DNA from 3 places in the Uliginosibacterium sediminicola genome. Region 2 is predicted to be linked to each of the others. Evidence: predicted binding sites of a transcription regulator. Region 2 holds the regulator's gene; each other region holds the start of a gene.
The links. The regulator sigma-54, encoded in region 2, starts transcription at its own class of promoters, with help from an activator protein. The targets are predictions, from matches to a motif close to TGGCACGCTTNCTGCTNA.
Positions count from the first base shown of each region.

Region 1 (5,582 bases), on a different contig from region 2:
GCATGCTGGCGCAAGGTCGGGTCCGGATCGACGGCCACCGGATCGCTGACCCGCGAGAGCAGGGGCAGGTCGTTGAGCGAATCACTGTAGAACCAGCTGCGCGGGAAGCTGTGCAGGTTCAGCGCCAGCGACTCCAGCCAGGCTTCGACGCGGGTGATCTTGCCGGCCTTGAAGGCCGGCGTGCCACGCGGCGCGCCGGTAAAGCGGCCGTCTTCCTGCGCCGGGATGGTGGCGATCAGGTGTTCGACGCCCAGCGCACGGGCAATCGGCGCGGTGACGAAGGCATTGGTGGCGGTGACGATGGCGACCAGATCGCCGGCTTCGCGGTGCTGGCGGATCAGCGCCTGGCCTTGCGGCAGAATCATGGTGCTGATCACTTCGCGCATGAAATCGGCGTGCAGCGCATCGAGTTCGCCACGCGTCAGGCGCGCCAGCGGCTCCAGCACGAAGGCCAGGAAGGCATTGTTGTCCAGCGTGCCTGCCTTGTACTGCTCGTAGAAGGCATTGTTGCGCGCCTGGTAGGCCTGGGCGTCGACGGCGCCGCGCGCGCAGATGAATTCCCCCCAGGCGTGGTCGGAATCGCCGGCCAGCAGGGTGTTGTCGAGATCAAAAAGGGCGAGGTTCATGCTCTGGGCTTCTTAAGGAGTTTTGAGGATTTCGCGCAGCAAGGGCAGGGTGATCGGCCGCGCCAGGCTGAGGCTGGCTTCATCCAGCGCGTCGAGCACCGCCATCAGCCAGGGCAGGTCGCGGCGGCTGTGGCGCAGCAGGTAGTCGATCAGCTCGCCGGGTAATTGCATGCCACGCGCACGGGCGTGTTCGAGCAAGGTGGTCTTTTTCTGCGCATCGCTGAGCGGGCGGATTTCAAAAGCCAGGCCTTGCGCCACGCGGCTGGCCACGTCGGCACGCAGGGTGAGGACGGTGGGCGGCACATCGCCGGTGATGATGAAGCTCTGCTGCATGGTGCGCGCATTGATCATCAGGCGGAACAGCTCGGCCAGCGCGGCTTCGTCATGGCGGGCCAGGTCATCGACCAGCAGCAGGCCGCGCGGCCCGGGCGATTCGATGCCCTGCGCCGGCTGTGCATAGACCACCGGGCGGGCGCTGGCGCTGGCCGCAGCGGCCTGCAAAAGATGGCTGCGGCCGCTGCCGCTCTCGCCCCACAGGTAGAGCAGGCTGCCATCGTCGCGGCTGCATTGCTCCTGCAGCGCAGCCAGCAGGGCCGCATTGTCGCCGGGGACGAAGTTGGCGAGGCTCGGTTGAAAATCGGGGCGGACGTCGAGAATGAGCTGTTTCAAGGGGCAAAAGTAGCAATGGCAGGCGGTTTGGACGGCGTCGGCCAGGCTCTGGCACAGCGCATGATGGCCGCAATCTTACCGCGCCTGCGGCGTGACCGCCGCGAACAGGTAAAATGCCGCCTTTCTGCATTGACCGGACATTCCATGTCGCAAGCTCCCACATCCCAGCCCCTCGACTACACCGCCGCCGGCGTTGACTACAGCAAGATCGACCCGCTCAAGATCCTGGCCCAGCAGGCGGCACGCAGTACCCAGGGCAATCTTGCCGCCCACGGCGTCAGCGAAATTGCCGCCTCGCGCGGGGAATCGGCCTACGTCATGGAGATTGGCAATCTGCTGATCGCCTCGATCACCGAATGCCTGGGCACCAAGGCCCTGGTGGCTGACGCGGTGCGCCCGATCAGCGGCAAGACGCATTACGACTCGATTGCGCAGGACACCATCGCCATGGCGGTCAATGACCTGATCACCGTCGGCGCCACGCCGCTGTCGGTGCACGCCTACTGGTCGGCCGGCGGCAGCGACTGGTTTGCCGACGAGCAGCGCATGCGCGACCTGGTCAGCGGCTGGCAAAAGGCCTGCGATGTCTGCAAGGTCAGCTGGGGCGGCGGCGAGACGCCGGCGCTGGCGGGCGTGGTCGAAGCCGGCCGCATCGATCTGGCGGCCTCCTCGGTCGGCATCATCCCCAGCCGCGAGCGCCTGACCCTCGGCGACAAGCTCGGCGATGGCGATGAAATCGTGCTGCTGGCCTCCAGCGGCATCCACGCCAATGGCGTGAGCCTGGCGCGTAAGCTGGTCGATCGTCTGCCGGAAGGTTATGCGAGCAAGCTCTCGGACGGCCGTCTGTACGGCGAAGCCCTGCTTGATCCGACCGTGCTCTACGTGCCGGTGACCGAAGCGCTGTTCGCTGCGGGCATCGTGCCGCATTACTCGGCCAACATCACTGGCCACGGCTGGCGCAAGATCATGCGTCACGCCGGCAATTTCACCTATCGCATCCATACGCTGCCGGATGTGCCGCCGGTGCTCGCCTTCATCCAGCAGCACGCCGGCATCGATGATCGTGAAGCTTATGGCAGCCTCAATATGGGCGCCGGCTTCGCCTTTTACGTGGCGGCCGGGCAGGGCGCCGAAGTTGTGCGCATCGCCCAGTCGCTGGGTGTGCAGGCCTGGCTGGCCGGGCGCGTTGAAGCAGGCGCCAAGCAGGTGGTCATCGAGCCGCTGGCCCTGAGCTATGCGGCGGATGAATTGCATCTGCGCGCTTGAGGCGCGCTTGTGGTGCGTCGGCCGGCGCGCATGCTGCCTCTTGGGTGGTAGCGGCGCGCAGGCATCCTCGTCACAGTACTGGAGCATGATGGGCGGCACCCGGCCTGAGCGGAGTATGCAGGCCGGATGCGCCTGGAAGGGCTGAATCCGGTTACGCAGCGCGCCCGCTGCGCATCTTTGAAGGTCTGAGCAGGAAGCTTATGTGCGTGTGTGTTTGCACCGGTATGGTGCTAGTCTAGAGCGCAGCTTTGGAGCAAGTGTTCGGCTCTGGTGCAAAATAGGCTTTTGGGCGGGGGCATGATGCGATGGCATGTGTTTCGCTTATGCTTCAGTACCTGTTTGAAGGATGCAATGAGGCTAATCCATGACCGTGGCGCAATTCTTCAACGAGATGACGGACAGCGCAGGAACGATCCGTCCTCACTACAACAAGTTTGCTGACTGGCTGCAAAGCACCCCGCCGCAAAGGCTGGCCGACAAGCGTGAAGCGGCCGATGCGCTGTTTCACCGGGTGGGTATCACCTTCGCCGTGTATGGCGAGGCCGAGGGTACCGAGCGCCTGATTCCCTTCGATGTCATTCCGCGCATCATCCCGGCGCAGGAATGGGTGGATATGGCGGCCGGTCTGCGCCAGCGGGTGCAGGCGCTGAATGCCTTCATCCACGACATCTACCACGATCAGGAAATCCTCAAGGCCGGGCGCATCCCGAGCGAGCAGGTGCTGAGCAATGGCCAGTACCGGCGCGAGATGCAGGGAGTCGATGTGCCGGGCAACATCTACGCGGCGATTGCCGGGATCGATGTGGTGCGTGCCGGGGCCGGCGAGTACTACGTGCTCGAAGACAATCTGCGCGTGCCTTCCGGCGTCTCCTACATGATCGAAGACCGCAAGATGATGATGCGGCTCTTCCCCGAACTGTTTGCCAAGTATCGTGTGGCGCCGGTCGAGCATTATCCCGACCTGCTGCTCGATACCCTGCGCGTGCTGGGCCAGAAGGGCGTCTCCGGCCCCACAGTGGCCGTGCTGACCCCAGGAGCCTTCAACAGCGCCTACTTCGAGCACGCCTTCCTGGCGCAGCAGATGGGCGTCGAACTGGTCGAAGGCCGTGACCTCTTTGTGCGTGAAGGCCGCGTCTTCATGCGTACCACACAAGGTCCGAAACAGGTCGATGTGATCTATCGTCGCATCGACGACGACTTCCTCGATCCGCTCGCCTTCCGTCCCGATTCCATGCTCGGCGTGCCGGGCCTGCTTGATGCCTATCGCGATGGCGGCGTGACCCTGGCGAATGCCATCGGCACCGGCGTGGCGGATGACAAATCGATCTATCCCTATGTGCCGGACATGATCGAGTTCTATCTGGGCGAAAAGCCCTTGCTCAACAATGTACCGACCTACATGTTGCGCAAGAAGGAAGACCTCGAATACACCCTGGCGCATCTGCCCGAGCTGGTGGTCAAGGAAGTGCACGGCGCGGGCGGCTACGGCATGCTGGTCGGGCCGGCGTCGACCAAGGAAGAGATCGAAGACTTCCGCAAGCGCATCCTTGCCGCGCCGGAAAAGTACATCGCCCAGCCGACCTTGTCGCTGTCCGCATGCCCGACTTTTGTCGAAAAAGGCATCGCACCGCGTCACATCGACCTGCGTCCCTTTGTCTTGTCGGGCAAGGAAGTGCGCTTCGTGCCGGGCGGGCTGACGCGTGTCGCGCTCAAGGAAGGTTCTCTGGTGGTGAACTCTTCGCAGGGCGGTGGTACGAAAGATACCTGGGTACTCGAGAGCTGAGCGGCGCGCGGGCCTGGCCCGCGCCTTGTGCAGCACGAGCGGGCTTGCCCATCTTGGAATACATCGCGATCCCCGCTGGTGGGGATGGCGTCAAACAGAGGCTCATCAATGTTAAGCCGTACCGCAGACCACCTCTTCTGGATGGCTCGCTATATCGAGCGAGCCGAGAATGTCGCGCGCATGCTCGACGTCAATTACCGCATGAGCCTGCTGCCGCAGAGCGATGCGGCGGTCGAACGCCAGTGGCGCGCCGCGCTCGACACCATGGGCCTGCTCGATCTGTACAAGGAAACCGGCGGCGCCTATGCACCGACCGATGTGATCCGCTTCATGGTGCTTGATCGCAACAATCCCTCCAGCATCTTCTCCTGCCTGCGCTCGGCGCGTGAAAACGCCCACGCGGTGCGCGGCACCCTGACCTCGGAACTGTGGGAGACCACCAATTCCACCTGGATTGCCATGCGCAGCTTCAGCCAGGCCGGGCTGGAAGGGGATGGCGCCAGCGAATTCTTCGAATGGGTCAAGTTCCGCTCCCACCTCTCGCGTGGTGTCTCGGTCGGCACCATGCTGCGTGACGAGTCGCTGCACTTCATGCGCCTGGGCACCTTCCTGGAGCGCGCTGACAGCACGGCACGCCTGCTCGATGTCAAATTCAACGAGCTGAGCAATTCCGGCCGCGCCGACGAAGCCGCCGAATATTACGAGTGGAGCGCGCTGCTGCGCTCGGTGTCGGCGTTCGAGATCTTCCGCAAGGTCTATCGCGATTCGATCACGCCCAGCCGCGTCGCCGAGCTGCTGATCCTGCATCGTGACATGCCGCGTTCGCTGGCCAGCTGTATGGAAGAAGTGCACGAACTCCTGCAGAAGGTGGCCAACCAGCGCTCGGCCGAGACCGAGCGCCGCGCCGGCGAGATCGCCGCTTCCCTGCGCTTCGGGCGGATCGAGGACATCTTCGAAGACGGCCTGCACGACTGGCTGACGACTTTCATCGAGCGTGTCGCCGATCTGGGCGGGCGCATCTCCAACGACTTCCTCGTTCCGGTCAATTGATCTGTCCGGCGCGGACGGCCTGCCCCTGGCAGGCCGTCCGCGCCCATGCCGGGCGAGCGGGCGCGGCGCGTGTCTAGCTTGTGCAGTTGCGGTCTGGCACCTAAACTCCGGTTTGCATTAACAATTTCACGGATTTCCGCATGACGTATTGTGTAGGCATGCTGCTCGACGCAGGCATGGTTTTTCTC
Region 1 is NZ_JBDIVE010000002.1:127,862-133,443, reverse strand. Features, by position in the region: gene ABDB84_RS04405 (histidinol-phosphatase) at 1-626, opposite strand, end outside; gene ABDB84_RS04400 (HdaA/DnaA family protein) at 639-1,295, opposite strand; gene ABDB84_RS04395 (AIR synthase related protein) at 1,440-2,561, shown strand; gene ABDB84_RS04390 (circularly permuted type 2 ATP-grasp protein) at 2,926-4,344, shown strand; gene ABDB84_RS04385 (alpha-E domain-containing protein) at 4,453-5,394, shown strand; gene ABDB84_RS04380 (proteasome-type protease) at 5,535-5,582, shown strand, end outside.
Region 1: ABDB84_RS04390 (circularly permuted type 2 ATP-grasp protein) is a predicted target of sigma-54. The motif match lies at 2,868-2,885, and genes of this name have one in related genera.

Region 2 (5,582 bases):
CAAGGAAGTCCTTGAGCATTTCCGGGCAACGCCCTTCGAGCACACCCGAGGCAATGCGCGAAATCTCGACGACGTCATCGGCCACCAGGCCGTGGCCACGCGAGATCAGCTCCAGCGCCAGCTCCGACTTGCCAGCGCCCGAGTCACCGGTGATCAGCACGCCCAGCCCCAGCACATCCATGAACACGCCGTGCAGGGACACGCGCTCGGCCAGGCGCCGCGCCAAGAAAGAGCGCAGTACTTCGATGACGCGCGCAGACTCCAGCGGCGAGGCCAGCACCGGCACGCCGATGTCCTCGCAGTTGCGGCGGATGATATCCGGCACCTCGCAATCGTCGGCGACGATGATGGCCGGCGGCGGCGCGGCGAGGATCGCCAGCAGATGATGTTCAAGCCTGTCCCGCGCCTGCTTGCGTGCCCAGGCGAACTCGGTTTCACCGATCACCTGCAGGCGTGTGGGATGGATCAGATTAAGGTGCCCGACCAGATCGGCCGCCCACACGCGATCGTCGTGGACGGTGATGTAGGAATCCAGGCGCCCGGCGACGTGGCGCAGGCGCAGAGCTTCCCGATTGGCCTCAAACAGCTGGGCGACGCTGGTTCGCCGCATGCGGATCCCATTGCACAAAGAGTTGGTGGAGTGCGGCTGCATCGGGCGCGCTTGCCAGCGCTTCGCGGAAATCGCGGTCGCTGAACATGGTGGCCAGTTCGGAGAGCAGCTGCAAATGACTTTCGTTGGCCTGCTCGGGCACCAGCATGACGAAGATCAGGCCGACCGGCTTGCCGTCGGGCGCGTCAAAGGGAATCGGCTGGGCCATGCGCACGAAGGCGCCCAGAGGCTCCTTGAGTCCCTTGATGCGGCCATGAGGAATCGCAACACCCTGGCCGAGGCCAGTGGAACAGAGCTTTTCGCGCTGCAAGAGCGCATCACCAACGCGCTTGGCGGCGATGCCGGCGCGCGTTTCAAACATCCGGGCAGCGGCTGTGAACACAGCGGCTTTGTCAGACACCGGACTGTCGAGCACAACACTGTCCGGGATCAGGATCTTGGAAATCAGATTCATGGGGCGAGGTCGGCCACGTGCGCTGCGCAAAAATACGAAGTGTGATCAAACCCGATACGCCATGCCTTGGGAGCGATTGTTAAGCCCGCATGACGCCGCTTTGACGCGCAGATTATATGCCTGGGATTTTCGGCTGGTCGAGAATATCTTTCCCGCTGCGCGGAAAAGTTTGCAGCCCCTCCGCGCGCGGCGGAGGGGCGCGGGAATCAGCTCTCTACAGCGGGCTGATGGTACTTGACGGCCTCACGGCCATGATCGGAGGTCTTTTCCTTGTGCTTGACGACTTGCCGGTCAAGCTTGTCGGTCACACTGTCGATGGCGGCGTAGAGGTCTTCGTCAACGCTTTCAACGAAGATCGTGCGGCCACGTACATGCACCGTCACTTCCGCTTTCTGCCTGAGCTTGTCCACAGAGAGGATCACGTGGGTGGCCGTGACATGCTCAAAGTGGCGAATCACCTTGTCCAGCTTGGCTGTGACGTAATCGCGAATGGACTCGGTCAATTCGAGATGATGGCCGGTGATATTGAGATTCATGAAGTGCTCCTTCAGATCGACTTGCGCTGACTGACCGGCGGGATATTGAGCGACTCACGGTATTTCGCAATCGTTCTGCGAGCCACCACAATGCCCTGCTGGCCCAACATTTCAGCAATCTTGGCGTCAGACAGCGGTTTTTTGCTGTCCTCACCTGCCACCATCTGACGAATCAGCGCGCGAATCGCCGTGGCGGAGCAGGCACCACCCGTGTCGGTAGACACATGACTGCCGAAAAAATACTTCAATTCAAAAATCCCGCGCGTTGACGCCAGGTACTTCTGCGTCGTCACGCGTGACACCGTCGATTCATGCAGTTCCAGCTCTTCGGCAATCTCGCGCAAGGTCAAGGGGCGCATGGCGACCTCGCCGTGATCGAAGAATTGCCTTTGTCTCTCCACGATAGCTTGTGACACGCGCAATATCGTGTCAAATCGTTGCTGAACGTTTTTGATCATCCATTTCGCTTCTTGCAGCTGCGTCGACAGCGATCCGTTGATGCCGCGGTTCTGTTGAAGAATATCGGCATAGACCCGATGAATCCTGAGCCTCGGCATCGCTTCGGGGTTCAGATTAGCGGTCCAGGCGCCACGGAATTTGCGCACGATCACATCCGGCACGATATAGCGCGCGTCCAGCGGCGCGAAGGCCGCGCCCGGATGCGGGTTGAGGCTACAGATGAGTTCGTGCGCGGCACGCAGCTGGTCGTCGTCACAGGACAGGCGGCGGCGGATCTTGACGAAATCGCGCGCACCCAGCAGTTCAAGACATTGTTCAACGATGTCGATGGCCAACTCGCGGGTCGGCGTCTTTTCGCGCGCCTTGAGCTGCAGCGCCAGGCACTCCTGCAAGCTGCGCGCGCCGATGCCGACCGGGTCGAAGTGCTGGACGTGGCGCAAGGCGGTGACCAGTTCTTCGAGCTCGACTTCCCACTCTTCGGGAATCAGCGGCAGCAGCTCTTCCAGCCCTTGCAGAAGCATGCCGTCTTCTTCGAGCGCCTCGATGATCAGGCGGACCAGGGCGCGGTCGCGATCCGGCAGGGGCATCAGCGCAAGCTGGCCTTCCAGATGGTCGCGCAGCGAGGTGGTCGCAGCCTGGAATTCCTGGAAGTCGGAGTCGTCGTCACCATCGTTGTTGCGCGTACCACTCGCTTCCGAACGCCACTCGGCGGCTTCGCCGATGTCGTCATCCGAGACCGAATCATAGGCTTCGGTGATGGTGTCGGGCATTTCGACCGTGGTCGCCGGCTCGAAATCCTGATCGCCATTGGCCAGATGCTCGCTGGTCTCGAAGGCCGCCGCAACGGCTTCGGCGGTCGGCATTTCGAGCACCGCCGGCGCGTCCCCGCCTTCCTCATCCGCACCTTCGCGTTCAAGCAAGGGGTTTTCGAGCAGCATGCGCTCGATCTCGACATTGAGTTCCAGCGTGGAGAGCTGCAACAGCTTGATCGATTGCTGAAGCTGCGGCGTCAGCGCGAGTTGCTGGGAAAGGCGGAGCTGGAGTGAGGGCTTCATCGGGTGCGTATCAACAACTACAGTCGGAAATGTTCGCCGAGATAAATCTGGCGCACCTGGTTATTTTGCACAATTTCCTGCGGCCGGCCACCGGCCAGCACCTCGCCGGCATTGATGATCCAGGCGTGGTCACAGATCCCCAATGTCTCACGCACATTGTGGTCGGTAATCAGCACACCGATGCCACGCGCCTTGAGAAAACCGATGATCTTCTGGATGTCGATCACGGCAATCGGGTCCACGCCGGCAAAGGGTTCGTCGAGGAGAATCAGTTTGGGTTGCGAGGCCAGCGCACGGGCGATCTCCACCCGCCGCCGCTCGCCGCCGGACAATGCGATGGAGTCGGCGTTCTTCAGATGGCCGATGTTCAGCTCGTGCAGCAGGGAATCGAGGCGCGCCTCCTGCTCCTTGCGCGAGAGCTTTTGCAGCTCCAGCACGGCGAGGATGTTCTCGGCCACGGTGAGCTTGCGGAAAACCGAGTTTTCCTGCGGCAAATAAGACAAACCCATCTGTGCACGGCGGTGCATGGGCAGATGGGTGATTTCGGTGGCGTCCAGATAGATATGGCCGCCGTCGGCCTTGACCAGGCCGACGATGGTGTAGAAGCAAGTCGTCTTGCCCGCACCATTGGGACCCAGCAAGCCTACCACCTCGCCGCTGCCGACCTGGAAGGACACGTCCTTCACCACGGTACGCGATTTGTACCGTTTGCGTACGCTCTCAACCCTCAGCAGACTCATCAACAGGATCTCTCAACAACGTGCGGACAATGTCCGCGGAAAAACCACGCGATTGCAGGAAGCGGGCTTGTCTGGCCCACTCCTTTGCATCGCCGGGCACCTGCCCGAACTTTTTCTGCCAGACGCCACGCGCACGGCTGAGCTCATCGTGCTCGAGCACTTCATCGAGCGCGGCGCGCACCTGCTCGCCGGCAACGCCACGCTCCTCAAGCTCGCGGCGGATGCGTGCAGCGCCCAGACGCGCCGCCTTGCTCCGTACATAGCTTTCGGCAAAGCGCTGATCCGACTGAAGCCCGGTCTCGGACATGCGTTCAAGCACGGCGTCGACATCGTCGCCCTCACTGGCTCGGGCCTCCAGCTTGCGTCTGAGTTCCAGGCGCGAATGCTCGCGCGTGGCCAGCAGACGCAAGGCTGTCGATTTGAGCGATTGGGCGGCGGGCTTCTTCACTGCGCAAAACTTTTACTCGCCCTTGACCTGCATGGCGGCCACACCAACGGCTTCGCGGATCTTGTTCTCGATCTCGCGGGCCACCTCGGGGTGTTCGCGCAGGAATTCGCGGGCGTTGTCCTTGCCCTGGCCGATCTTCTCGCCGTTGTAGGCGTACCAGGCGCCGGACTTGTCGACGAATTTGTGCTCGACGCCCATGTCGACGATTTCGCCTTCGCGCGAGATGCCTTCGCCGTAGAGGATGTCGAAATGCGCTTCCTTGAACGGCGGCGAAACCTTGTTCTTGACCACCTTGACCTTGGTTTCCGAACCGACGACTTCGTCGCCCTTCTTGATCGTGCCGGTACGGCGGATATCCAGACGCACCGAGGCGTAGAACTTCAGCGCATTACCGCCGGTGGTGGTTTCCGGGCTGCCAAACATCACGCCGATCTTCATGCGGATCTGGTTGATGAAGATGACCAGAGTGTTGGTGCGCTTGATGTTGGCGGTCAGCTTGCGCAGCGCTTGCGACATCAGGCGCGCTTGCAAACCGGGCAGCTGGTCGCCCATCTCGCCCTCGATTTCGGCGCGCGGCGTCAGCGCGGCGACCGAGTCGATGACCACCAGATCGACGCCGCCGGAACGCACCAGCATGTCGGCGATTTCCAGTGCCTGCTCGCCGGTGTCCGGTTGCGAAATCAACAGTTCGCCAACATTGACCCCCAGCTTTTGCGCATAGGTGATGTCCAGCGCGTGTTCGGCATCGATGAAGGCCGCTGTGCCGCCCAGCTTTTGCAGCTCGGCCGTGACCTGCAGGGTCAGGGTCGTTTTACCGGAAGATTCCGGACCGTAGATTTCCACCACGCGTCCGCGCGGCAAGCCACCAATGCCCAAGGCGATGTCCAGACCCAGCGAGCCGGTCGATACGGCCTGGATGTCAGAGACGACCTCACCATCGCCCAGGCGCATGATGGAGCCCTTGCCGAATTGTTTCTCGATCTGCGCCAATGCAGCGTTCAATGCCTTTGCCTTGTTGTCGTCCATGCAAGCTCCTGGTTCGTGTCGCGTTGAGTCGACCAAATTATGGCACAGAGCTTGCGTGCTGGCCGCAGCAATCTTGCACCTCTCAACTTACATGCCAAGGCCACATGGCAAAGCCATCCCGCCCTGCCCCGCTCGTGCCGCGAAGCCTGTCTTCATTGTGATAACTTGCATCCGGCAACATATTTTCGTGTCGTCTTGAAAGAAATCACTGATAGATTGGCGAGCTGTTGAAAACGGACCGATCAACATGGCGG
Region 2 is NZ_JBDIVE010000001.1:432,687-438,268, forward strand. Features, by position in the region: gene hprK (HPr(Ser) kinase/phosphatase) at 1-610, opposite strand, end outside; gene ABDB84_RS02050 (PTS sugar transporter subunit IIA) at 579-1,064, opposite strand; gene hpf (ribosome hibernation-promoting factor, HPF/YfiA family) at 1,271-1,600, opposite strand; gene ABDB84_RS02060 (RNA polymerase factor sigma-54) at 1,612-3,114, opposite strand; gene lptB (LPS export ABC transporter ATP-binding protein) at 3,132-3,854, opposite strand; gene recX (recombination regulator RecX) at 3,835-4,302, opposite strand; gene recA (recombinase RecA) at 4,315-5,328, opposite strand.

Region 3 (5,582 bases), on a different contig from region 2:
CATCAACCACCTCGAACTGCTCAGGCTTTTCCAGCGAGCCGGCACTCATCTGGAATTGCGGGAAGCCGCCCATGCCCAGGGCGCGGTCATAGCTCCACTTCACGTCTTCCGCGGTAACCGGTGAGCCGTCGTGGAACCTGGCGTCCTTGCGCAGCTTGAAGGTGACCGACATGCCGTCCTTGGCCACCTGCCAGCTCTCGGCCAGCTCGGGTTCGAGCTTGGCGTAGTCGTAGTAGGGCACGCCGTTGACCACCTTCTTGCCGTAGCTCATCAGGCGGTCATAGGCGATCCAGGCTACGCCGTAGGAAGCGCGGTTGGCGCCCACACCGTGGATGTCGAGGCTGTTCGGCCCGTTTTCGTTGACCACCAGCAGGGCATCCTTGCGCGCGTCCTGCGCCTGGGCGGAGACAAGCTGCAAGGCCAGCAAGGCGGCAGCGGTGAAGCGGAACAGTTGCATGTGAACCTCCGTGATCAGATCGGTGAAGTGGGTATTCAGGTCTGGCTTTGCCCGGCGATGTAGGCGCGCCAGCCGCCGTAATGGGTGATGTCCGTCGCGCCGGCCAGGGCGCTGTGCTCGCAGAGGAAGCCCTTGACCTGCTCGCCGTCATCCAGCGTCAGCGTGCCGATGCCCAGCGGCGCGGGAATGCGCGAGACGAAGTCGCCGAACGCGGCTGCCGACATCTCCCAGACCTCCAGGGCGATGGCTGCGCCTTGCTGCGTGTCGCGGATCAGGCCCGGCTTCGGCGGCACGGTGCCGGGCAGGGCGTAGAGGCGGTAGTGCGGCGCGGTATGGCAGGCGCGTACGAAGCTTGCGGCGCGCTCGGCGAGTTCGCGATTGAGCGGCATGCCCGAGAGGTGGGCACCGACCACGGCGATGCGGATATTGCCCGGCTGCGTGGGCCACTGCGCGTCGAGCGGCGGGTTGTCCTGTGCCTGCCCGGTGGCGCCGCAGGGCAGGGCGGCGAGGCGTTGCAGTCGGTCGGCCAGGGTCGCCAGCGCGGCATCGCTCCAGGCCTGGGCGAACAGGGTGATGCCGAAGGGCAGGCCGTCGGCGCGCAGGCTGGAGGGCACGGCGATGGCGGCCAGATCGAGCAGATTGGCGAAATTGGTATAGGTGCCGAGGCGGCTGTTGAGGCGCAGCGGGTCCGCTTCGATCTCGCTGAGCCGGTAGTGCGTCGGCGCTGTCGGCAGGGCGAACAGATCGATCTCCTGCCACATCGGCGCGATCTGCTTGCGCAGCGCTGCTAGCCGCGTGCGGCCTTTGAACGCGGCGGCCGCGCTGTAATCGACGCCCTTGCTGATGATGCTGCGCACGGCCGGATCGAGCGCCTCCGGATGGCGGGCGAACAACTCGGCGCAGGCTTCCATGCGTTCGGCCAGCCAGGGGCCTTCGTAGAGCAGGGCGGCGGTTGCGGCGAGCGGGGCGAAGTCGAATTCGACCAGCTCGCCCAGGGTGGCCAGTCTCTGCAGGGCTTTGTCGTATTCGGCAGCGGCGAGGGTGTCGCCGAAGAATTCACGCTGCGCCGGCCGTGGCACGCCGATGCGCGGGCGCGCCGGCAGACCGCGCGGGCGTGGCGTGGCGGCGAGCACGTCGAGACCATCGTCGCCGCCCGCGATCTGCATCACCGACCAGGTGTCCGCTGCATTCAGCGCAAACACCGAGACGCAGTCGAGCGAGCGACAGGCCGGAACCACGCCGCTGCAGGGCAGGTAGCCGCGCGTCGGCTTGGCGCCGACGATATTGTTGAAGGCGGCCGGAACGCGGCCAGAGCCGGCGGTGTCGGTACCCAGCGCAAAGCTCACCAAGCCGGCCGCCACCACCACGCCCGAGCCCGAGCTGGAACCGCCCGAGATGTAATCGGCATTGAATACGCTGCGCGGCGCACCATAGGGCGAGCGCGTGCCAACCAGGCCGGTGGCGAACTGGTCCAGATTGGTCTTGCCGATCAGGATCGCGCCGGCATCGATGAGGCGCTGCACGACGGTGGCCGAACGCTCCGGCGTGTAGGCAAAAGCCGGGCAGGCCGCCGTGGTGGGCAGGCCGGCCACGTCGATATTGTCTTTGACCGCGAAGGGAATGCCGTAGAGTGGCAGCGCAGCCGGATCTTGCGCAGCCAGCTCGGCGGCACGTGCCCGTGCCTGCTCTTTGGGCTGCAGGTGCAGCCAGGCCGCCGGATCGGCGCCGGGCAGGCGTGCATACAGCATGTCGACCAGATCCAGCGGCGAATAGCCTTGTGCATAGGCTTGCCGCAAGGCACTGATGCTCAGTGAGCTGGGGGCTGGGGAAGCGCTAAGGGGATTGGGCATGATGGGCAATCCTTCTTGTATACAAGTAGGTATCCAGCAAGTCGTATGCCATCCGCACAGTCTTCCTACGGGTTTTGCAAATCGCTGAAAAATATGAACTTTGTCTGCAGCTGGCGATCTCGCGCGCGGTGCGAGGCCTTGCAATGGGGCGCCAGCGGGCGGGTTGCGCCTTTGTGGTGCCGGTTCGCTGGGGCGGCGGCGCCTGGTCCGGCCGCTTTTTTCCTAATGTGGTGAACGCTTCGCTCTGAGCCTCTGCGGGAGCGGAATTTGCATGTCGACCAGCATGTATGCAAGATCGAGGCTCAGGATGCAGGCAAGTCTTCAGAAAAGGAGTTCGCAACGATGACTGGAACGACCGATTGGCGCAGCTACGCGCTGGTGATGGCCGGTGTGCAGGGCTATGCCCTGGATGAGGCGCAGCTCGAACGCGTGGTGGCGCAGCTGGAATTGATCGAAGGCATTGCCGCGCCCCTGCTGGCGCAGCAACTGCCGCCGGAGATCGAGCCTGCACCGGTATTCAAGCCATGAGCCGCCTTGACGCGGGCGCCCTGCATGCCTGGCAGATGGCCGATTGCGTTGCCCATGGCGACATCTCGGCGCGCGAGCTGGTCACCGCTGCGCTGGACAATCTGCGTAACCGCGATGCCAGCATCAATGCCTATACCGACATCACCGAGCAGCGCGCCTTGCTCGAAGCCGATGTCATCGACCAGCGCCGGGTGCGCGGTGAGGCGTTGCCGCCGCTGGCCGGCGTGCCGTATGCGGTGAAGAACCTGTTCGACGTTGCCGGCTTGCCGACCCTTGCCGGCGGCCACCGTGGCCGCGCCGGTGCGGCGCCGAGTGAAGACGCCACCCTGGTCAGTCGCAGCGCCGCGGCCGGCGCCTGCCTGATCGGTGCGCTGAACATGGACGCCTATGCCTACGGCTTCACCACCGAGAATAGCTTTCACGGCGTGACGCGCAATCCGCACGACCCGATGCGCGTGGCGGGCGGCTCGTCCGGTGGCTGCGGTGCGGCGGTTGCGGCGCAGATGTGCGCTTTCGCGCTGGGTTCCGACACCAATGGTTCGATCCGTGTGCCGTCCTCGTTCTGCGGGGTGTTCGGCCTCAAGCCGACTTTCGGCGCGCTGTCGCGTGGCGGCAGCCGGCCCTTCGTGCACAACATCGATCACCTTGGCCCCTTTGCGCGTGGCAGCCGCGATCTGGCGCGGATCTTCGATGCCCTCGTCGGGCTGGACTCGCGCGACCATGCGTGCACGCGTGAAGCCGGCGCGCAGACCGAGGCCGCTGTGTTGCGCGCTCAAAGCGAGGGCATCGCGGGGCTGCGTGTTGCGCGCTTGACCGGTTATTTCGATCAATGGTCGGGGCCGGATGCGCGCAGTGCCAGCCGCGCGGTGGCGATGGCTTTGGGTGCTCAGGATGAGCTTGATCTGCCGAATGTGCCGGCAGCGCGCGCGGCCGGCTTTGTCATTACCGCCAGCGAATCGGGCCAGCTCTATCGCCCCGAATTGCAGGCGCATTACGACGACATGGAGCCGCTCAATCGTGACCGCATGCTCGCCGGCAGCTTGCTGCCCGCAAGCTGGTACGTGCAGGCGCAGCGCTTCCGCCTGGCCTTTGCACGCCAGCTCAATGCGGTCTTCGAGCGCTTCGATGTGCTGGTCGCACCGGCTACGCCCTGCGTGGCGACCGAGATCGGCCAGGCCTGGATCGATCTGCCTGGCGGACGCGTACCGACGCGGCCCTCGATTGGCCTGATGACCCAGCCGATCTCCTTCATCGGCTTGCCGGTGGTGGCCGTGCCACTGCCCACGGCGGGTGGCTTGCCGATCGGTGTGCAGCTGATCGCCGCCCCCGGGCGCGAAGATCTGGCGCTGGCCGCCGCCGCCGCGCTGGAAGCTGGCGGCAATACCTTCAAATCGGGGAGCCCGAAGTGATGAGTGCGATCAATCAGGCGGCCATGCTGGCCGAGCTGGAGCAGGTGTCGGACCGCTACGAGACCGCGCTGCAAGCCAATGATCTGGAGACCCTGGATGCGCTGTTCTGGCAGGATGAGCGCGTCATGCGCGTGGCAGCCAAGGACGAGCTGACAGGCATCGAGGCGATCCGCCGCTATCGCTCGGCGCGCCCGCTGGCCGAACTGGCGCGCGAACGCCTGGATCGGCATATCGTCAGTTTTGCGGATCACACGGCGGTGGTGAATGTGCTGTTCCGCCGCGTGGCGGATGGAAGAATCGGTCGCCAGAGCCAGACATGGGTGCGTATCGAGGGCTTATGGCGTATCGTGTTCGCTCATATCAGTTTCAGGGAAAATTGACCCGATGACAGTCAGCACGCCACCGGAAGAGCCCGGCGCGCTTGGGTTTGCCGGATCGCGCGTGGATTACGTCTACGCGCGGGTCAAGGAAGATATTTTCGATTTCCGTCTGCTCCCGGGCGACCGCTTCACCGAAAGCCAGATCGCCGAGCGCCTGCAGGTCAGCCGCACGCCGGTGCGTGAAGCCTTGTACCGCCTGGAGCGCGAAGGCTATGTCTTCGTGCATTTTCGCAACGGTTGGAGTGTGCGGCCGTTCGATTTCGCGCTGTTCGAGAGTCTTTACGAATTGCGTCTGGTGCTCGAACTCGCCTCGGTGCGCAAGATTTGCGACAGCGCGGATCTGTCGCGCATCGAGGTGCTCAAGAACACCTGGCTGGTCGCCGAGAGCGAGCGCGTGATGGACTCGCTTGCCGCGGCCGAGCTCGACGAGCGCTTTCATATCACCATCGTCGATGTTGCCGACAATCCCGAGATCGCACGCGTGCATAACGACGTGATCGAGCGCATCCGCATCATCCGCCGGCTCGACTTTACCCAGGGCTATCGCATCGAGCGCACCTACGAAGAGCATGGCCAGATCCTGCAGGCGATGCTGCGGCATCGTGCCGATCAGGCCTGCATGCTACTCAAAAGCCATATCGAGGAAAGCAAGGCGGAGGTGCGCAAGATCACCATCCACCGCCTGCAGGCTGCGCGACAAAGCTGAGGCCTTGTCGCGTGCCTCGCCGTTCAGAGTGAGCGGATCTTGCCCAGCAGGGCCGTCGTCGAGCGCTGGTGCTCGAAGGGGATCGAGTGCACAGTGCCGCCCCAGCCGAGCACTTCGCTATAGCCGACGATCTTTTCCACCGGCCAGTCGCCGCCCTTGACCAGCACATCCGGCTTGCATTGCAGGATGCGTTCGATCGGCGTGTCTTCGTCGAACCAGGTCACCAGATCGACACAGCCCAAGGCGGCCATC
Region 3 is NZ_JBDIVE010000002.1:624,250-629,831, reverse strand. Features, by position in the region: gene ABDB84_RS06780 (ABC transporter substrate-binding protein) at 1-457, opposite strand, end outside; gene atzF (allophanate hydrolase) at 493-2,307, opposite strand; gene ABDB84_RS06770 (DUF4089 domain-containing protein) at 2,650-2,835, shown strand; gene ABDB84_RS06765 (AtzE family amidohydrolase) at 2,832-4,244, shown strand; gene ABDB84_RS06760 (AtzH-like domain-containing protein) at 4,244-4,624, shown strand; gene ABDB84_RS06755 (GntR family transcriptional regulator) at 4,686-5,330, shown strand; gene rfaE2 (D-glycero-beta-D-manno-heptose 1-phosphate adenylyltransferase) at 5,354-5,582, opposite strand, start outside.
Region 3: atzF (allophanate hydrolase) is a predicted target of sigma-54. The motif match lies at 2,341-2,358, and genes of this name have one in related genera.